3 regions of the Xanthobacter sp. ZOL 2024 genome follow, and region 3 is predicted to be linked to each of the others. Evidence: riboswitches for the same ligand, from Rfam matches in the RefSeq annotation. Region 3 holds a riboswitch; each other region holds the start of a gene.

What was found. Region 3 has a riboswitch for cobalamin ahead of ACU4E7_RS13055 (TonB-dependent receptor plug domain-containing protein). Riboswitches for the same ligand answer to the same signal wherever they lie in the genome.
Region 1: it holds a riboswitch for cobalamin, as region 3 does, so the genes downstream of both, ACU4E7_RS01810 (ribonucleoside-diphosphate reductase subunit alpha) here and ACU4E7_RS13055 (TonB-dependent receptor plug domain-containing protein) in region 3, are expected to answer to the same signal.
Region 2: it holds a riboswitch for cobalamin, as region 3 does, so the genes downstream of both, ACU4E7_RS04640 (DUF4198 domain-containing protein) here and ACU4E7_RS13055 (TonB-dependent receptor plug domain-containing protein) in region 3, are expected to answer to the same signal.

The regions. Positions count from the first base shown of each region.
Region 1 covers NZ_CM128808.1:347,254-354,056, reverse strand. The annotation lists gene metE (5-methyltetrahydropteroyltriglutamate--homocysteine S-methyltransferase) at 1-1,877, shown strand, start outside; cobalamin riboswitch at 1,956-2,150, shown strand; gene ACU4E7_RS01810 (ribonucleoside-diphosphate reductase subunit alpha) at 2,257-5,106, shown strand; gene ACU4E7_RS01805 (ribonucleotide-diphosphate reductase subunit beta) at 5,127-6,269, shown strand; gene prfB (peptide chain release factor 2) at 6,371-6,803, opposite strand, start outside.
Region 2 covers NZ_CM128808.1:946,024-952,826, reverse strand. The annotation lists gene cbiQ (cobalt ECF transporter T component CbiQ) at 1-256, opposite strand, end outside; gene ACU4E7_RS04650 (cobalt ABC transporter permease) at 256-867, opposite strand; gene cbiM (cobalt transporter CbiM) at 872-1,495, opposite strand; gene ACU4E7_RS04640 (DUF4198 domain-containing protein) at 1,512-2,339, opposite strand; cobalamin riboswitch at 2,496-2,705, opposite strand; gene cobF (precorrin-6A synthase (deacetylating)) at 2,762-3,508, opposite strand; gene cobA (uroporphyrinogen-III C-methyltransferase) at 3,501-4,235, opposite strand; gene ACU4E7_RS04625 (cobyrinate a,c-diamide synthase) at 4,232-5,581, opposite strand; gene cobM (precorrin-4 C(11)-methyltransferase) at 5,592-6,386, opposite strand; gene cbiE (precorrin-6y C5,15-methyltransferase (decarboxylating) subunit CbiE) at 6,433-6,803, opposite strand, start outside.
Region 3 covers NZ_CM128808.1:2,838,421-2,845,223, forward strand. The annotation lists gene ACU4E7_RS13040 (ABC transporter ATP-binding protein) at 1-714, opposite strand, end outside; gene ACU4E7_RS13045 (FecCD family ABC transporter permease) at 711-1,727, opposite strand; gene ACU4E7_RS13050 (ABC transporter substrate-binding protein) at 1,745-2,722, opposite strand; gene ACU4E7_RS13055 (TonB-dependent receptor plug domain-containing protein) at 2,739-4,691, opposite strand; cobalamin riboswitch at 4,899-5,104, opposite strand; gene ACU4E7_RS13060 (hypothetical protein) at 5,172-5,609, opposite strand; gene ACU4E7_RS13065 (WYL domain-containing protein) at 5,670-6,482, opposite strand; gene ACU4E7_RS13070 (SH3 domain-containing protein) at 6,586-6,803, opposite strand, start outside.

The DNA.
Region 1 (6,803 bases), 2.4 Mb from region 3:
GCCTCAAAGTCGTCGATGAGTATCGCGAGGCGAAGGCCCTCGGTTTTGACACGCGCCCCGTGCTGCTGGGGCCGGTGACCTTCCTCAAGCTCGGCAAGTCCAAGGTCGAGGGGTTCGATCCGCTGTCGCTGCTGAGCAACCTGCTGCCGGTCTACACGGATATCCTGCGCCGGCTGGCGGCCAATGGGGCGCAATGGGTGCAGATGGACGAGCCGGCCCTGGTGCTCGACCTGACCGACGCGGAGCGGGCCGCCTTCCGCCGTGCCTATGGCACCTTTGCCCGTGCCTTGCCCGATCTCAAGATCATGCTCACCCCCTATTTCGGCGCCCTCGGCGACAATCTCGACACGGCCCTGGCCTTGCCGGTGGCGGGGCTCCACCTCGATCTTTGTCGCGCGCCGGAGCAGCTTGAACAGGTGGCCGGGCGCGCACCCCTGGGGCTGGTGCTGTCTCTCGGGATCATCGACGGGCGCAACATCTGGCGCGCCGATCTGCCGGCCCAGGTTGAGCGCCTGAAGCCCGTGGTGGCAAAGCGGGGCACCGACCATGTCGAGCTCGCGCCCTCCTGCTCGCTGCTGCATGTGCCCATCGATCTGGAGCAGGAGACCGATCTCGATCCGGACCTGACGTCCTGGCTCGCCTTCTCCGTGCAGAAGATGGACGAGCTGGCGGTGCTGGCGGCGGCCCTGGCCGGACGGGCGGAGGAGGTTCAGCCGGCGCTCGCGGCCTCCGCGTCGGCCGCTGCCGCCCGTCGCACCTCGCCCAAGGTGCACACTGCGGCGGTGGAGGCGCGGGCCGCCGCTGTCACCCCCGCCATGGGCCGCCGCGCCCATCCGTTCGCGGTGCGGGCGGAGGTGCAGCGCCGGCGGTTCGCTCTGCCGGCTTTTCCCACCACCACCATCGGCTCGTTCCCGCAGACCGCCGAGGTGCGGCAGGCGCGAGCGGCCCATGCCAAGGGGGCACTGGACGATGAGGCCTACGCGGCCTTCCTGAAGGCGGAGACGGCCCGCACCATCCGCTGGCAGGAAGAGATCGGCCTCGACGTGCTGGTGCATGGCGAGTTCGAGCGCAACGACATGGTGCAGTATTTCGGCGAGCAGCTCTCCGGCTTCGCTTTCACCAGGCATGGCTGGGTGCAGAGCTACGGCTCGCGCTATGTGCGCCCGCCCATCCTGTTCGGCGATGTCGCGCGCCCGGCGCCCATGACGGTGGCGTGGTGGCGCCATGCCCAGTCCCTCACCGACAAGCCGGTGAAGGGCATGCTCACGGGGCCGGTGACCATCCTCAACTGGTCGTTTGTGCGTGACGACATCCCGCGCAGCGCCGCCTGCCGCCAGATCGCCCTCGCCATCCGCGATGAGGTGCACGATCTGGAGCGGGCCGGCGCCGCCATGATCCAGATCGACGAGGCGGCGTTGCGTGAGGGCCTGCCCCTGCGCCATGGCGAATGGGGCGCCTATCTCGACTGGGCGGTGGCGTGCTTCCGCCTGTGCGCATCGGGCGTCGCGGACGAAACTCAGATCCACACCCACATGTGCTATTCGGAATTCAACGACATCATTGCCGCCATCGCCGCTATGGATGCGGACGTGATCTCCATCGAGACCTCGCGCTCGAAGATGGAGTTGCTGGATGCCTTCAAGACCTACAAATATCCCAACGAGATCGGCCCGGGCGTCTATGACATCCATTCGCCCCGGGTGCCGGGCACCGAGGAGATGGCGGCGCTGATCGGCCTCGCCCGTCAGCGGCTGGATGACGCCCAGATCTGGATCAACCCCGATTGCGGCCTGAAGACCCGCAAATGGGACGAGGTGAAGCCGGCGCTCATCAACATGGTGGCCGCCGCCCGCGCGCTGCGCGCGCTATCGGCCTGAGTCCCGACCCGGCGCGGCGTGGCCCGCGCCGGGTGCTTTTCCGGTCGTCTAAATATTGACATAGGCGGGGATGGTTGGCCTACATTTAGTGGTCACGGTCCCCTGAGTCGAAAGGCCAGGGGCGAAGAGGGAAACCGGTGTGAAGCCGGTGCTGCCCCCGCAACTGTCAGCGGCAAGCCAAGGTCCAATCCTGTCACTGGGCGCAAGCCTGGGAAGACGGACCCGACGCGACGACCCGCGAGCCAGGAGACCTGCCGTGACACCGCAATCGTCCTCGGGCGGGGTGTCCCGGTGGATCGCAGGTCCGGCTCGGGGCGCGTGCGCTTGGCCGCTTTGCGTCCGCTCGGCCTTTGCCCCCAGAGCATGGGGTTTGAGCCGAATGTCCCTCGAAATTCTCTCCGCGCGCCCGCAGTCCGCGCCCCTCGCGCCGCCGCCCGCCCTCCGGGGGGCGGACCCCGCCTATCAGGTGATCCGGCGCAACGGGGCGGTGACGCCGTTCGATCCGGCCAAGATCGCGGTGGCGCTTACCAAGGCGTTCCTGGCGGTGGAAGGCGGCTCGGCCGCAGCCTCGCGCCGGGTGCACGACATCGTTGTCGATCTCACCGCCCAGGTGGTCGCCAACCTGACCCGCCGGGTGGAGGCGGGGCGCACCTTCCATATCGAGGATGTGCAGGACCAGGTGGAACTGGCGCTGATGCGCGGCGAGCACCACAAGGTGGCCCGCGCCTATGTGCTCTATCGCGAGGAACGGGCGCGGGAGCGGGCCGCGGCGCGCGCACCTGTCGCGCAGACGCAGGCTCCGCGCCTTCACATGCGCGCCGCCGATGGAGCCCTCGTGCCGTTCGACGACGCGCGGCTGGATGCGCTGGTGCGCGAGGCCTGCGCCGGCCTCGATGGCACGACGGCAGAACCCATCCTCGCCGAGACGCGGCGCAATCTCTATGACGGCATCTCCCAGGAGGAGTTGGCGCTGGCACCCATTCTCGCCGCCCGCACTCTGATTGAGACCGAGCCCAATTATTCCAAGGTTTCCGCCCGCCTGCTCACCGACACCCTGCGGCGCGAGGCGCTGAGCTTCGTGTTCCACCGGCCGGAGGCGGCGACGCAGACAGAGATGGCGGCGCGCTATGGCGATTATTTCCCCGCCTTCATCGCCGCCGGTGTCGCAGCCGAGCTCCTGGACCCCGAGCTCGCCCGCTTCGACCTGCCGCGCCTTGCCGCCGCGCTGAAGCCGGAGCGGGACCTGCAGTTCGATTATCTCGGGCTCCAGACCCTTTATGATCGCTATTTCCTGCACGTCTCCGGCACCCGCTTCGAGCTGCCGCAGGCCTTCTTCATGCGGGTGGCCATGGGCCTGGCGCTGCGCGAGATCGATCGGGAGGCGCGGGCGATCGAATTCTATGACCTGCTCTCGTCTTTCGATTTCATGGCCTCGACCCCCACTTTGTTCAACGCCGGCACCCTGCGCCCGCAATTGTCCTCCTGCTTCCTCACCACCGTGCCCGATGATCTCGACGGCATCTTCAAGGCCATCCGCGACAATGCGCTGCTCGCCAAATATTCCGGCGGCCTCGGCAATGACTGGACGCCGGTGCGGGGCCTTGGCGCCCACATCAAGGGCACAAATGGCGAAAGCCAAGGGGTGGTGCCGTTCCTGAAGGTGGCCAACGACACGGCCATCGCCGTCAACCAGGGCGGCAAGCGCAAGGGTGCCGTGTGCGCCTATCTCGAAACCTGGCATGTGGACATCGAGGAATTCCTCGACCTGCGCAAGAACACCGGCGACGACCGCCGCCGCACCCATGACATGAACACCGCCAATTGGATCCCGGACCTGTTCATGGAGCGGGTGGAGGCCGGCGCCGATTGGACCCTGTTTTCACCCGATGAAGTGAGCGACCTGCACGACCTCTATGGCGCGCCCTTCAAGGCCGCTTACGAAGCCTATGAGGCGCAGGCGGCGCGGGGCGAGATCAAGGTGTTCCGCACCGTGAAGGCGGTGGAGCTGTGGCGGCGCATGCTCACTCTTCTGTTCGAGACCGGCCATCCCTGGATCACCTTCAAGGATCCCTGCAACCTGCGCTCGCCGCAGCGCCATGTGGGGGTGGTGCATTCCTCGAACCTGTGCACCGAGATCACCCTCAACACCTGTGCCGACGAAGTGGCGGTGTGCAATCTCGGCTCGGTCAATCTCGCCGCGCACGTGGCGGCCGAGGGGCTCGATCTCGAGCGGCTGCGCCGCACCGTCTCCACCGCCATGCGTATGCTGGATAATGTGGTGGACATCAATTTCTACACCATCCCGCAGGCGCGCCGCTCGAACCTGCGCCACCGTCCGGTGGGCCTGGGGCTGATGGGCTATCAGGATGCGCTGGAGAAACTCGGCCTGCCCACCGCCTCGGAGGGGGCGGTGGCGTTCGCCGACACCTCCATGGAGGCGCTGAGCTATTTCGCCATTTCCGCGTCGGTGGACCTTGCCGCCGAGCGCGGGCGCTATGCCTCGTTCGAGGGCTCGTTATGGTCCAAGGGCATCTTGCCCCTGGACAGCCTCGATCTTCTGGCCGAGGCCCGGCGTGGCCATGTGGAACTGGACCACTCCGCGACCCAGGACTGGGCGGCCCTGCGCGCCCGGGTGATCGAGGTGGGCATGCGCAATTCCAATGTGCTGGCCATTGCGCCCACCGCCACCATCTCCAACATCGTTGGCGTCTCCCAATCCATCGAGCCGGCCTATAGTCAGCTTTATGTGAAGGCGAACATGTCCGGCGACTTCACGGTGGTGAACGCCCATCTGGTGCGCGACCTCAAGGCCCGAGGCCTGTGGGACGAGGTGATGGTGTCCGATCTCAAATATTATGATGGCATGGTGAGCGCGATTGATCGGGTGCCGGAAGATCTGAAGGCGCTTTATGCCACCGCGTTCGAGATTGCGCCGGAATGGCTGATCCGCGCCGCCGCGCGGCGCCAGAAATGGATCGATCAGAGCCAGTCGCTCAATCTCTACATGGCCGAACCCTCGGGCCGGAAGCTGGACGAGGCCTATCGCTTCGCCTGGCGACAGGGGTTGAAGACCACTTATTATCTGCGCGCCCGCTCCGCCACCCATGTGGAGAAGTCCACCCTGAAGGGCACAGACGGCAAGCTCAATGCCGTCGGTGCCGCGCCCATCCTGGTGGAGGTGCCGCGCGCCTGCGCCATCACCGATCCCACCTGCGAAGCCTGCCAGTGAACGGGCAAGGAGATATGGACATGCTCGATTGGTCGGAGCCCGCGGCTCCTCCCTTCTCCGATGCGCCGGTGCGCCCGCCGGCATCCGGGCGGCGGGCCGAGGTGCCGGCGGATGCCACCGGCCTTGGTGCCATCGATCGTTCCGGTGGCCGGGTCAGCGTGGATGAAAAGCGCATGATCAATGCGCGGGCGGATGTGAACCAGATCCTGCCCATGAAATATAAGTGGGCATGGGAGAAGTATCTGTCGGCCTGCAACAATCATTGGATGCCCACCGAGGTCTCCATGCAGGCGGACATCGCCTTGTGGAAGTCGAGGGACGGGCTGACCGAGGACGAGCGGCGCATGGTGAAGCGCAATCTCGGCTTCTTCGCCGCCTCGGAGAGCCTGGTGGCGAACAATATCGTGCTCGCCATCTATCGCCATCTCACCAATCCAGAATGCCGGCAATATCTGCTGCGCCAGGCGTTCGAGGAGGCGGTTCACACCCACACCTTCCAATATATTGTCGAAAGCCTGGGCCTCGATGAGGGCGAGCTGTTCAACATGTATCGCGAGGAGCCCTCCATCACCGACAAGGCCGCCTGGGCCCTCGCTTATACGCAGAACCTCGCAGACCCGCTGTTCGCCACGGGCACCGCCGAGGCGGACCAAGCCTTTTTGCGCGATCTGGTCGCCTTCTACGTCGTCTTCGAGGGCATGTGGTTCTACACCGGCTTTGCGCAGATCCTCTCGCTGGGGCGGCGCAACAAGATGGTGGGTATTGCCGAGCAGTATCAGTACATCTTGCGGGATGAGAGCATTCACCTGAATTTCGGCATCGATGTCATCAACCAGATCAAGGCGGAAAACCCGCATCTGTGGACGCCTGCGTTTCAAGACGAGGTGCGCGGCATGCTCAAGGATGCGGCGGAACTGGAGGTGGCCTATGGGCGCGACACCATGCCCCGCGGCCTGCTGGGCCTGAACGCAGGGCTGTGCGCGCAATATATGCACATCATCGCCAACCGCCGTTGCGCGCAGCTCGGCCTCGCCCCGGTGTTTGCCGAGGCGGAGAACCCCTTTCCCTGGATGAGCGAGGCCATGGACCTGAAGAAGGAAAAGAACTTCTTCGAGACACGGGTCATCGAATACCAGAACGGTGGCGCCCTGGCCTGGGATTGAGGGCGGGATAGGCAAAGGCCGCGGTCTCGCGCCGCGGCCTTTGTCTTACTTCAGGAGGAAAGGGCGGCCCGTGTCCGGCCGTGGTCAATCCATATCCCGCGTCAATCCACGTCTTCGACCTGCTCCGGTCCGCCACCGTAGGCGCGCTGGGCGAGCGCGGCCTGCATGAAAGCGTCGAGATCGCCGTCGAGCACCTCCTGCGGGGTGCCGGAGGTGACGCCGGTGCGCAGGTCCTTGACCAACTGATAGGGCTGCAGCACGTAGGAACGGATCTGGTGACCCCAGCCGATGTCGGTCTTGGCGGCCTGCTCGGCGGCGGCTTCCGCCTCCCGCTTCTTCAGTTCAAGGTCATAGAGCTTGGCGCGCAGCATGTTCCAGGCGGTGGCGCGATTCTTGTGCTGGGAGCGGTCGCCCTCGCTCACCACCGCAATGCCGGTGGGAATATGGGTGAGGCGCACCGCCGATTCGGTCTTGTTCACGTGCTGGCCGCCAGCGCCGCCGGAGCGCATGGTGTCCACCCGCACGTCCGCCTCT
Region 2 (6,803 bases), 1.9 Mb from region 3:
CCAGCATGAAGACGATGAAGGAATCCATGGTGGCGACCCGCCGCAGGGTCCGGCCGATGGGCAGATGCGCCGCCACCATCATGGCCCCGGCGCCGGCCAGCGCCGCGAGCAGGGGGCCGAACGCCGAACAGGCGACCACCAGCACCGCGAACGCTCCGGCGGTGACGAGGCGGACCCGCGGATCGAGGCGGGGGATCCAGCCGGAGCGGCGGGCCGGCGTGTCGAGGAGGCCGGCGGCCGGGGCCAGATCGCCCATCAGTGGCCGCCGGCCTTGCGCATCTGACGCCGCGCCGCCAGGAAGAACCACAGGCCGAACAGGCCCACGATGTAGCCGATGCCGCCGAGCACCGATTGCAAGTCGTTCTTCTCCTTGAGCGCGATGATTTCCCGCCGGAGCGGCCTCAGCTCGTCGCGCAGGGCGCTGGCGAAAGCGGCCTGTTGCGCGGGCGTCGGAGGGCGATCCGCCACGGCGGCCGACGGTGCCGCCGGAGTTGTGGCCGGACCCGTTGGCGCGCTCGCGGCAGCAGGCGCCCGCAGCGCGGCCGGCAGATCGGCCACATCCAGGCGGACTTCGGCCACATGGCCGCCGCCGAGATCCACGCGGAAGATGTGGGCCACGCTGCGGGTGGGCGTGAAGGTGAACACCCCTTCGGGATTGGTGTGGGTCTCGCCGATCTTGCTGCCGTCCTCCGCCAGCACCTCCACCAGGGCATTGTTGGCCATGGAGCCATCGGAAAAACCGACTTCGCCTTCAATCTGGTCGCCGGCGGCGTAGGCCCCGGCCACCACCTTGTGGGCGGCGGCGGGCAGCGCTGGGCCGGCGGCGAGCGCGGCGGTGAGCAGCAGTGTCGTGACAATTCTGCGCATGGGGTCACCCGTGCTCCGTGGAGGCGCCGAAGGCGGTGAACAGCTCTGGCTTGACGCGCTGTGCCAGATAGACCGCAGCGCCCGTGATGGCGGCTTCGATGAGCATCACCGGGATGTGCGCCACCAGCACCAGCTTGGCCGCGGGAATGAACGCCTCGCCCGACAGCGCCAGCGCCAGCGCGACGCAGACGCTGGTGAGGGCGATGGCGAGCCCGCCGCCCAGCGCGCCCCAGATGGCCGCGCCGCGCGGTGAGGAGCGCACGATGCCGGCGCGGCACAGCATGCCCACGGCCACTGCCGGCAGGGCGATGTCCACCGTGTTCACGCCCAGCACCGTCAGCCCGCCGAAGCCGAAGAACACCGCCTGCAGCAGCAGCGCGACGAACAGCGCCGGAAAGGCGGCCCAGCCGAGCACCAGCCCGGCCAGACCGTTGAGAATGAGGTGGACGCTGGACGGGCCCACCGGCACGTGCACCAGCGAGGCGACGAAAAAGGTGGCGCTGAGGACGCCGGCCGCCGGGATCTTCTCCATCGGCATCCGCCGCAGACCGATGCCGATGCCGGCGACGGCAAGCGCCGCGCCGCCGATCAGCACCGGGGGAGAGAGGGCACCATCGACAATGTGCATGGGAGCCTCGCAGCCGTCACTGGAGCGGGTTGGCCTGGATCCACAGCACCGCGTCCTGGGAGAGGGGCTTGCCCTGCACCGTCCTGGCAGGCCCTGAACCCAGCGCGGCAAAACCCCAGGTGCCGGCGCGGGGAATGCCGAAGGTGAACACGCCGTTGTCATCGGCCTTCACCACCACGGCGCCCCCCGGCGGTGGCGCGACGCTGGCGGGGCCGGAGGCGCGCGTGGCGAGATCCGGCGTGGCGGCGATGTATTCCACCTCGATCTCCGCGCCCGGCACCGGCTTGCCTTCGCTCAGCACCTGTCCGGAGAAGGTGGAGCCGGCGATGACGGCATTGGGCTTGTTGAGGGGCACGATCTCGGTGGCGAGGCCGAGCGGCTCGTCCCATCCGCTCGGCACGCCGCCCTGGTTCACATAGGTCTTGGTGATCTGCTGAATGTATTTGTCTTCGCTGGCTTCGTAATAGGGGGCCGGCACCAGGGCGAAGATGTGATCGCCGAGCCCGTTCACTCGCACCTTGGTTTCAAACCCTGCGGAACTGTTCTGCGCGGCCTTGAAGGTGATGGGCTTGAGCGTGCCGCGCAGGTCCGTGGTCTTGCCCTTGCGGCTGACGAAGAACTGCTCCGGCGTGCCCATGTCCATGGCCGGACCGTTGGAAAAGGGATGCCAGAACACCAGCAGGAAGGGCACCTCCTGCGGCTTCTCCAGGTTCGTCTCGGGGGTGTAGATGAGCTGGAAATGGGCTTGGGCGGGCTGCGCCAGCGCGGTGAGGCCGGCGGCGCCGGCCAGCAAGGCTGCGGCGCAACTCCAGGCGCGGGTGCAGGCGCGGGTGAAAGTGTTCAAGGCGATGTCTCCCCGACGAGCCGAAACGGCCCGGATTGAGCAGGAGACGCGGGGAATCTGAGGCGCGCACGCCGGCCCGTGAGGAAAAGCCCGGCGCGCTCGCGCACGACGCTCACCCCGGCGTCCGACGAACGACCGCGCGCCGGAGCGCGCGGTTTGTGGCAGGTCTCCTGGCTCTTGGGTCACCGCCTCCACCCGACCTTCCCGACGCCTGGAGGCGCCAGTGGCACACGCGGGGTGAGGGCTCGCCAATTACAGTTGCGGGGGCAGCTCCGGAGTTGCCGCGAACGGCGCACCGAATTCCCTTTTCATCCTCGCCAGCACGTCCTTCCCGAGCGGGAGAAAACACTTTCGAGGACACCACGATGTCTGTGGTATTGGCCCGGCTGGGTGGTGTCAAGGCACAGCCGGCACCGTGTTTCTCACCCGCTCCGCCGCACCCGTCGCAGCAGATAGGTGTCCATGATCCAGCCGTGTTGTTCTCGGGCGGCGGCGCGGGTGGCAATGATGCGGGGGCCGGCCTCAGCCAGCGGTCCCTTGTCGAGCACCTGTTCCGGCATGCCCAGGAACGCTCCCCACCAGATCTCCACTCCGTCGGGATCGAGGGCGCTGAAGCTGCAGGCCCCATCCAGCATCACCACCGCCGTATCGGCCTCGCCGGGCCAGCCGAAGTCGCGCAGACGGCGGCCGGTGGTCACGTTCACCGCGCCGTTCACGGTGTTGAAGGGAATGGCGTGGGCGGCGGTGAGGGCCTGGAGGGCGGAAATGCCCGGCACCACCCGCAGGCGCGGGGGCGGGCTGAGCCGCGCGGCGATGCGCAGGGTGCTGTCGTAGAGGCCGGGATCGCCCCACACCAACAGGGCCACGGGCCCGCGCGGCTGCGCGGTGGCGATGGTGTCGGCCCACAGGGTCGCGATCTCGTCATGCCAGCGGCGCACCCGCTCCAGATAGGGCAGGCTCTCGTCACGCACCGGCATGTCGAAGGTCGCCACCGGCGCTGTGCTTCCGCTGGCCTTCAGAATGGCGTGCCGCAGGGTCTCGAGATCGGCCTTGTCCGGCCCCTTGCGCGGCACCAGCACCAGGGCGGCGGCGCGCAGCGCCTGCTGCGCCTCCAGGGTGACATGGGCCGGGTTGCCGGTGCCGATGCCGATCAGCCACAGGTCAATCAAAGCCCACCCCCGTTTCCGCCAACGGGCCATAGATGATCAACGCCGGCTTGGCGCTCACCGCCGTCGCCAGCCGTTCGGCGAGGGTCGCCACGGTGAGCCGCGCCAAAGCCTGCTCGGGCGTGCCCACCGCCTCGGCCAGCAGCGCCGGCGTATCCGGCGGCAGGCCGTGCGCCAGCAGCGCCGCGGCCAGGGCGGGAAAGGTGCGCTGGCCCATGAACACCACGGTGCAGGCCTTGGGATCGGCCAGCGCCGGGAGATCGAGGTCGCTTGGCAGCCGTCCCTCGGTGTCGTGAGCGGTCACGAACTGCACCCGTCGCGCGGTGAGCCGACGGGTGAGGGGGATGCCGCAGGCGGCCGCCGCCGCGCAGGGAGAGGGCACGCCGGGGATGATCTCATAGGCAATGGCCGCAGCGCGCACCGCCAGCAACTCTTCCTCCAGCCGACCGAACAGTCCGCCGTCGCCGGATTTGAGGCGCACCACGCGGCCGCCGGCGCGGGCATAGTCGACCAGCAGCCGGCTCACGTGGTCCTGCCGCGGCGAGGCACGCCCGGCGCGCTTGCCCACCCCCACCAGATCGGCGCCGGGGCGGGCGAGGCCCAGGATGGGGCCGGCGGCGAGGTCATCGAACAGTACGGCATCGGCCTGCCGCAGGCGATCGGCCGCCTTGAGGGTGAGAAGCTCCGGGTCCCCGGGACCGGAGCCGACGAAGCTGACGAAGCCGCTCACGGGCGCTCCTGTGCGATCAGATGGAAGAAGGTTCCCGTCACCTGTCCCCGGCGCGAGCCGGTCTCGGCCACCGGCGCGCCATCGGCGTCTGCCACGCGGGCGAGGGGGGCATCGGGCTGGTCCAGGATGGTGGAATAATGGAATTCGTGGCCCCGCAGGGTGGCGCCGGCGGCGTACCCGGGCATGGGCGCGCTCAGCTCCGCCCGGCGGTAGCCGAGATGCAGGCGGCGGGTCTGGTAGCTGGTCACCAGGCCCAGCAGTCCGGCCATGGGGTGGGCGTTGCCCTGCGCGTCCACCAGCGTGGTGCCGAGCACCATGTAGCCGCCGCATTCGCCGTGCACCGGGCGGCTCTCGGCATGGCGCCGGAGCCCGGCCATGAACCGCTGCGCCCCGGCGATGGCGCCGGCATGAAGCTCGGGATAGCCCCCCGGCAGCCAGACCAGATCCGCCGTCGGGTCGGGCGGCTCGTCGGCGAGCGGCGAGAACGGCAGGATGTCCGCGCCGGCGGCCCGCCAGCCCTCAAGCAGATGGGGATAGGTGAAGGAGAAGGCCGGGTCTTGTGCGAGGGCGATGCGTTGGGCCGGGGGAAGCGGGAGGGGGCCGCCTGCCGTTTGCGCCCCACCCGACAGGACGCTGCGCTCTTGTTCTCCCCGGTGTTCACCTCCCCTGGCCGCCGCGACCAGGGCGGGAAGGTCCACATGGGCGCGCAGGAAGGCGGCATAGTCGGTGATGGCGGCGTCCAGGTCGGGATGTTCGGCCGCCTGGATCAGGCCGAGATGGCGTTCGGGGAGCACCAGGTCGCCGCGCCGGGGCAGCACCCCGAGCACCGGCAGCCCGGCCCGTTCCATGCCGCGCAGCACCAGGCGTTCATGCCGGGGGCTGGCGACCCGGTTCACGATGACGCCGGCAAACGGCAAAGTCGGCGCGTAAGCGGCAAACCCCAGCGCGGTGGCCGCCGCCGACTGCGCCTGGCCGGCCACGTCGAGCACCAGCACCACTGGCCAACCCAGGGCTTGCGCGGTTTCGGCGCTGGCGCCGAACCCCAGGGCCCCGCGCGTGGCCACCGCATCGTAAAGGCCCATGGAGCCTTCCGCGAGGCACAGATCGGCGCCGATGGCGCGCGCGGCGATGGCGTCGAACAGGCCGGCGTCCATGGCCCAGGTGTCGAGGTTGAACGACGGCCGGCCGGCGGCGGCGCGGTGAAACGCCGGATCGATGTAGTCGGGGCCGGACTTGAAGGGCTGCACCACATGCCCCGCGTCGCGCAGGGCCCGCAGCAGGCCGAGCATGACGGTGGTCTTGCCGGTGCCCGAGGCCGGCGCGGAAATGAGAAGGCCCGGCGGCAGCGGGGGGCGTTCATTCATCATCCGGCCTCCAACTTGCCCAGGCGCTGTCGCTGGATTGCGGCCGGTAGCGTCGATCATAGTCCGGGGCGTAGAGCCGGCTTTCGGCGAAGCCGGCGGCGCCGAGGGTGCGGCCCACCAGGATCAGCGCGGTGCGCGCCATGCTCGATCCCACCGCCTCTGCAATGGTGTCGAGGCGCGCCCGGACGATCTTCTGGTCGGGCCAGCTTGCCCGGTAGACCACCGCCGCCGGGCAATCGGCCCCGTAATGGGGGGTGAGATCGGTCACCACACGGGGCAGGTTCTGGATCGACAAATGAATGGCGAGGGTGGCGCCGGTGGCGGCGAAGGCGGAGAGCGCCTCCGCCTCCGGCATGGCCGAGGCCCGGCCGGGGGTGCGGGTCAGCACCACCGATTGGGCGAGGCCCGGCAGGGTCAGCTCGGCGCCAAGCGCTGCGGCCGCCGCGGCGAACGACGGCACCCCGGGCGTCACCGTATAGGCGATGCCCAGCGCCTCCAGCCGGCGCAGCTGTTCGCCCATGGCCGACCACACCGACAGATCGCCCGAATGCAGGCGCGCCACGTCCTGGCCGGCGCCATGGGCCCGGCCGATCTCGGCCATGATGTCGTCGAGGCTGAGCGGCGCGGTGTTGACGATCCGCGCGCCCGGCGGGCAATGGGCGAGCACCGCCTCGGGCACCAGGGAGCCCGCATAGAGGCACACCGGGCAGGCGGCGATGAGGTCGCGGCCGCGCAGGGTCAGAAGATCCGGTGCGCCGGGGCCGGCGCCAATGAAATGCACGGTCATGGCTGGTCCTTCCCGGCGGCGTCCGCCGGGGTTCGCTGCGGCGCCCTCATCGGGTGGCGCGCCATTGCACGATGGGGAAAGCGGACTTCCAGCCCCGGCGGCTGCCCAGCGGTGTCGCCTGCGCCAGCTCGATGCGCAGCAGCTCGCCCCCCCAGCGCGCCTGCGCGGCCGTCAGCACCGCCTCGGATTCCAAGGTGACGGCATGGGCCACCAGGCGCGTGGCGGGCGGCAGGAGATCGGCCAGGGTCGTCAGCAGGTCGGCCGAGAGGCCGCCGCCGATGAACACCGCATGGGGCGGCGGCAGGCCCTGCAGCGCCACCGGGGCCGCTCCCTCCACCACCTGCAGCCGATCGACGCCCAGTTGCGCGGCGTTGGCGCGGATGCGGGCGGCGCGGGCGGCCACCGGTTCGATGCTGA
Region 3 (6,803 bases):
GCCGGTCTCCACATGAACGCCATAGGCCGCTTCCAGCGCCACGGGGGTCAGCACCTGCTCCGGTGTGCCCCGGGCCAGTATGCGGCCCTCGCGCAGCAGGGCCAGCATATCGCAGAAGCGGGCGGCCAGCGTCAGGTCGTGCAGCACCACCACCACGGTGCGCCCCTGGCGCGCCTGCTGGCGCAACAGTTCCATTACATGCAATTGGTGATAGGGATCGAGGGCCGCCACCGGCTCGTCGGCCAGCAGCGCTTCACCTTCCACCGCCAGGGCACGGGCGAGCAGCACTCGCACCCGCTCGCCGCCGGAAAGGCTGCCGGTGGTGCGGGTGGCCAACGCCGTGACATCGCAGGCGGCCATGGCGCGGGTCACCGCCGCCGCGTTCTCGGCCGGGCTGGTGCCGTGGGGCAGCCGGCCGAGCTCCACCACATGGGCCACGGTCATCGGCCAGTGGATGCGCCCGTCCTGTGCGAGATAGGCGAGGCGCCGACCCATGGCCCGCCGATCCATCTCGGCGGCGGGGGTGCCATCATAGGTGAGCTGGCCGCCCTGCGGCGGCTCGAGACCGGCCATCACCCGCAGCAGGGTGGTCTTGCCGGCGCCGTTGGGGCCCAGCAGGCCCAGCACCCGGCCGGGCTCGGCGGTGATGTCCACCCGGTCGAGGATGGCGCGACCGCCCCGCTGGACGGTGATGCCTTCGGCACCGATGATCATTCGCGCTCCGTGCCCAGGCGCCGCAGCAGCAGCAGGAAGAACGGTGCGCCCACCAGAGCCGTCACCACGCCGAGCTTCAGCTCGGGCCGGGTGGGCAGGAGTCGCACCAGGATGTCGGCGCCGAGGGTGAGGGCGGCGCCGGCCAGGCCGCTCACCAGCAGCAGCCGGCCCGGCCGGTGACCCACCAGCGGTCGCAGCAGATGCGGCACCACCAGGCCGACGAAGCCGATGGTTCCCGATACCGAGACCGCCGCGCCCACCATGGCGGCGGTTCCGGCGATGGCCAGCAGCCGCAGCCGGCGCAGGGAGAAGCCGAGGCTTTCGGCGGTCTCCTCGCCCAGGGTCAGCGCATCGAGCCCGCGCGCGGTGGCCAACACCAGGGCGGTGCCGACGGTGATGAAGGGCAGTACCAGCAGCACGTGGTCAAGGCTGCGATCGGCCAAAGAGCCCATGAGCCAGAACACGATTTCGAGCGTGGCATAGGGGCTGGTGGACAGGTTGAGGGCGAGGGCGGTGAGGGCGCCGGCGAGGCTGTTGACGGCGATGCCCGCGAGAATCAGCACGGTGGTGGAGGCGCCGTTGCGGGCCAGCGCCAGCAGCACCGCCGTGGCCAGCCCGGCGCCCACCAGGCCTCCCAGCGGCAGGGCCAGGGGAAACAGGGCGGCGGCGCCGAAATAGAAGGCGGTCACCGCGCCCAGGGCCGCGGCACCGGACACGCCCACCACGCCGGGATCGGCCAGGGGGTTGCGCATCAGCCCCTGCAGCGCGGCGCCGGTGAGGCCGAGGCTGAAGCCCACCATCACCCCCAGCAGGGCGCGCGGCAGCCGCAGTTCCAGCAGCACCAGGGCGGACAGGCCGCGCTGGCCGGCCATCAGTTCGCGCAGGGCGGCCGGCCAGTCGAGTGGGGCGTAGCCGACGGCCAGCGACAGGGCGAACAGGGCCAGCACCAGGGCGGCGAGACTTCCCACCAGCAGCGGCAGCGGCCAGGCGTGCGGCGGCGCCGCGGCGGTCATGGGCGAGGAGGCGCGCGTCACGGCGTCCGCACCGGCGATGGAGCGGGTGCCACCGCCACCGCTGCGCCGTGGGCGGCGCGGGAGAGGCGAATGAAGGCCTCGCCCAGCTGCGGCCCCACGCAGGCCCACAGCCGAGTCGGCACCGAGGCGATGCGGCCGGCGGCCATGGCATCCACCACCGCGGGGTGGGCCATCATCTCGCGCGCGAGGGAGGGCGGGGCATCGGGCTCGTCATCCACCACCAGCACGTCGGGCCTGGCGGTGACGATCTCTTCCAGGGAGAGCTGGCCGAGTTTGTCCGGCGAGAGGCGGGCGGCCACATTGTCGAGCCCGGCCCGCCGCATGAGGTCGTCGGCCAGGGTGTCGCGGCCTACGGTGAAGCCGTTGGGGCGCATCACCACCGCGCGCGGTGGGCGAGCGGGGGCGGGCGGCGCGGCCGCCAGGGCCGCCTCGATCTCGCCGACCATGGCCTCGCCCCGCTCCGGCACGCCCAGACGCTGCGCCACCAGGCGGATCTGCGCGTAGGCCTCGTCCAGATTCTGGGGAATGGTAAGCTCCATCACCGGAATGCCGAAGCGGTGCAGCATCGCCACCGTATTGCGGGTGGTGAAGGCGCCGGCGATCACCAGATCGGGGCCAAGCGGCACCACCTCTTCCGCCAGCCCCCGATTGGCCGGCACCCCGGTCGCCAGATCGGCCACCGTGGAACCGACCGGATCGGCGGCGAGGCGGGTGACGGACAACACGCGCTCCTTCGGCACGAGGCGCAGCACCAGCTCATCGGCGCACAGGTTCAGCGAGACGATGCGGCGCGGCGCGGCGTCCGCCGCGGGCTCGCCGCCGCGCGCCGTCCCGTTCCCGCCGGCGAGTCCGAGGGCGAGGCCAAGGGCGAGGACAGCGGCGCCCAGCACCCGTCGCGCCGGGGCGAACGGCCGCCGGCCGCCCGCCGGAGCGGGCCGCCGGCGTGCCTGTCGCGCCCTCTGGTCGTGGTCCATGCGCGGGTCCGCCCCCTCAATAGGTCAGCCGCAGCCCGGCGAAGGCACCGAAGCCTGGAGCCAGCCAACCATTGGGGTTCTCATAGGATTCGTTGAACAGGTTGTCGATCCGCCCGAACACCGCGACGTTCTGGTTGACGGTGTAGTTGGCCGCGAGGTTGACGATGGTGTAGCCGGGCTGGCGCACCACGGCGAAGGTGGTGCGGTCCACGTCCCACCAGTCGGAGAGATAGACCAGGGTGGCCGAGACCGTGAGCGGGTCGATGGGCTGCCAGTTCACGCCCACGCTCACCTTGTTGCTGGGCCGCCGCAGCGGATAGCAGGAGGTGGCATCGCGCGGCGCGCAGCTCACGCCGAACGAGCCGCCGGAGGGGAAATAGCCGATGGTGCTGGTGTAGGTGTAGTCGGTCCGCACCGAGAGGCGATCGGTGATCTTCAGGGCCAGATAGGCTTCCACGCCTTGGCTCGTGGCGCTGGAAAGGTTGGCGTAATTGTAGCTGTAGGTTGCCGCGTCGTAGGTGGTGACGATCAGGTTGGTGATGTCGTTGTGGAAATAGGTGGCACCGAAGCCCACCCGGTCGCTCCACAGCATCTGCTCGAAGCCGGCGTCCCAGCCGGTGCTTTCTTCCGGCGACAGGTCGGGATTGCCGTAATAGGGGGCATAGAGCTGGTAGAGGGTCGGCGCCTTGAAGGCGGTGCCGTAGGTCATCTTCAGCTTGGTTCCGGTTTCCGGAAACAGCAGGGCCGGGGCGATGCGCCAGGTGGTGTGATCGCCGAAATCGTCATTGCTGTCGTAGCGCACATTGGCGGCGACGAAGAAGCGCTCGGCGAACGCCGATTGCAGCTCCAGATAGCCGGCGGTATCGCCGGTGTTCGCGTCCATGGCGGACCAGGCGCTTTCGCTGGTCATGCTCTCATTATAGCGCTCGATGCCGGCGAGCAGGTTCTGCCCGGGTAGGAAGGTGTAGTTGGAGCGCCAGTAATAGGTTTGCCGGTCGCCGTCATAGGTGCTGGCATTGTCGGGATAGGGGCTGGCATTGGTGCGGCTGTAATCGGTGGCGGATACCCCGAAGGTGCTCACCAGCCGGTCGTCGAAGGTCTTCCACAGGCCCTCGGCCTTGCCGATGAAGAAGCGGCCATAGCTGGTGTCCTGCATGGGGGCGGGATAGCCGGTGCCGGTGCTGTAGTTGTAGAGGTCCGAGGTGTAGGCGAGCTGGCTCTCGATGTAGCGCGCCACCACATTCACCGAGAAACTGTCGCTCACGTCCGCATCGAGGCGGGCCGAATAGGTCCAGTTGTCGTTGGCGTTGTTGTTGATGGGCTCGCCCGGCAGGGCGATGTTGGCCGGTGTCACCGGGATCGACGTGCTGGCGAAATGGCCGACGTTGAAGGCATAGCCGATGTTGTTATAGCCGCCGCTGAGGCTCGCCACCTGGTTGAAGGTGCCGAGCGAGCCGGCTTCCACATAACCGCTGGCCTTGGCCGGGCCCTCGCCACGCTGGGTGGTCATGGAAATGACGCCGCCGATGGCGTCCGAGCCATAAAGGCCGGACTGCGGGCCGCGCAGCACCTCCATGCGGGCGAAGTCATTGGTGTAGAGGGTGCCAAGGTCGAAGGCGCCGTTGGGGGCCGAGGGGTCGCCGATGTCGACACCGTCGAGCAGCATCTTCACGTGATTGGAATTGGTGCCGCGCATGAAGATGGAGGTCAGCCCGCCGGGGCCTCCGGTCTGCACCACATTGAGACCGGGCACCGATTCGAGCGCATCGGCCACCGAACGCTGCTGGGTGTTGGCCAGGTCTTCAGCAGTGATGACGGTCACCGAGCTCGCCACTTCGCGCAGCGGCGTGGGGATGCCGGTGGCGCTCACCACCACGTCGGGCAATTGGATCTGGCTGGCATCGGTGCCGGTGGTGTCGGCAGATTGCGCCAGGGCCGGCGTGGCGGCGGCCAGAGCCAAGAGGCTCACGGACAGGCTTACGGACAGGTTCAGGGCGCGGGACAACAGATGAGGGCGGCGAACAGGCACTGTGGCAGACGGCGAAACGACAAGCATTGCAACCTCGGGCGGGACGCCTGTGGCACGTCACCGCGAACGAGGGCTTTCGTGTTGCCGGCCGCAGCCGCCTGACCCGAAACACTCCCACTATCGGAACACCCCGCCCGACGAGCTCGCGTGTGACCACGGTCGACGGCAGGTCTCCTGGCTCGCGGGTCACCATTTTCCGCTGCCTTCCCAGGCCCCGAGTGCCCAGTGGCGTTGCTGCGGAAAACTCGCCGCTTACAGTTGCGGGGGCAGCCGCGGAATAGAAGCGCCAAGCGCCTCGCACCGCATTCCCTTTTATTCCTCCGGGGAGGAGTACCGTCGCCGGCGAACCTAGGCGAGCCGGGGGTGCCCCGTCAATGCCCGGTTGTTGCTGCACTTTGGTCGCAATCGGGCGACGCCCCGTTATTGCTCGGTGAAGAAGGTCATCAACACGTCGCCCTCGGCGCCGGTGAGGCACAGGAAGCGGTGCACCTTGTCGCTGCGGTCGCGCTGGATATAGGCCTCGCCCATGATCACCGTGTCGATGGGGGTGTTGCCGACCTTCAGGTCGCCCTTGGCGATGGTGAGGCCGTCCATGTCGATGAAGAGGTCGTCGATGGACGGCGATTGCGCCTTCAGCCGGGTCAGTGCGTGGGCCTTGCAATCCGCCACGTGCCGCGCCTGCTCGGCGGCAAGGGCCTGTTGGCGGGCCACCGCTTCCGCCGTGGGCTGCGGGCTGGCCGGTGCCGGTGCCGCCGGCGCCTTCTCCGGCGCGGCGGAGGCGACGCGGGGCGCGGCGGAGAGCGCCGCCATCACCAGCAGCGGGAGCAGCGCAACGGGGCGGACGATGGAATGCGGCATCGGGTGTCCTCACGTGGTTGATCCGTGAGGACAACGCTGCAGCTCGAGATTTGTGCCGCCTCAGAGCAGCCCCTGGCCGGTCAGGCTGTGGCAGAACTGGTCGAGCAGCACCGCTTCCTGCTCCTTGAGCACCCCATCTGCGGCGATCACCTTGAGGCCGGCTTTGAGCAACGGGCCGATGGCCGCGCGATCCCCCGCCATCAGGGTGTCCAGCGCCGCCTCGACGCTTTCCGGCGTTGGCCGCAGGCGGCCGAGATAGGCGGCGAGGCGCTCACGCTCGCCGCCGGTGAGGTCAAGGTCAGCGGCGGCACAGGCGCGCTCGCAGAAGAACTGGATCTCCTCCATTTCCGCCGCCCCCAGCTCGCCATCGGCCACCGCCAGGGCCACCAGCAGCACCACGCCGGAACCGTTGACGATGGTGCGGATGCGATCCCAGCGGGGCGCCGCCGGCTCCGCGGGCGGCACGCGGATGGCATCCTGCGGCCAGGTGAAGCCGAAGGTGTCCAGGAAGAACCGGCTGAGCGGCTCGCGCCGGGTCCCGTCGAAATCGCTCACGGCCTTGATGCGGTCCACCCGGAACGCGCGGGCCGCCTGCCGCTCGTGGCAGCGGGCCAGCAGGATGGGCACGCCCTCCACATTGCGCTGCACCGCCCAGACCGAAATGCGCCGGTGGCTGAGATTGCCGGCATGGTCCTCATAATCGATCACGAACGACTGGCCCTCGGCCGGATCGTGATCGTGGGCGTGGTCCGCCCATTCGTCGTGTGGGTCGTCGGCCGGCACCACGATCTGCGAGGCCCGGGCGTAGACCGGCGCGCCGAGGCTGGCGACGCGGCCAATGAAATAGGACTTCAACGAGGTGATGGCGTTCATGAGCCGCTCATGGGCAACGTCTTGAGGCAAGGGCCAAGTCGTGGGCAAGGTCCCGGATCACCTTATTGGTAACCCAGGCGCGCGCGGCCTCAAAGCGGTGCTCTCAGAAGCTGGCCTCGCGCAGGTAGCGGCCATTCACCCAGCCCACCGCCGGTGCCGGCTGGCCCGGCGGCGGCGCGTGGCGGCTCACCTTGCACCAGCGTTGGCGGCCGCGCAGCACGCAGCCCTGGTTGGTGAGAAGGGTGCCATTGGCGAACCGCGCGAGGATCGGGCTTTTGGCGGATGGTTCCGTCCGCAGGTTCAGCGCATCGCCCGGTGGTA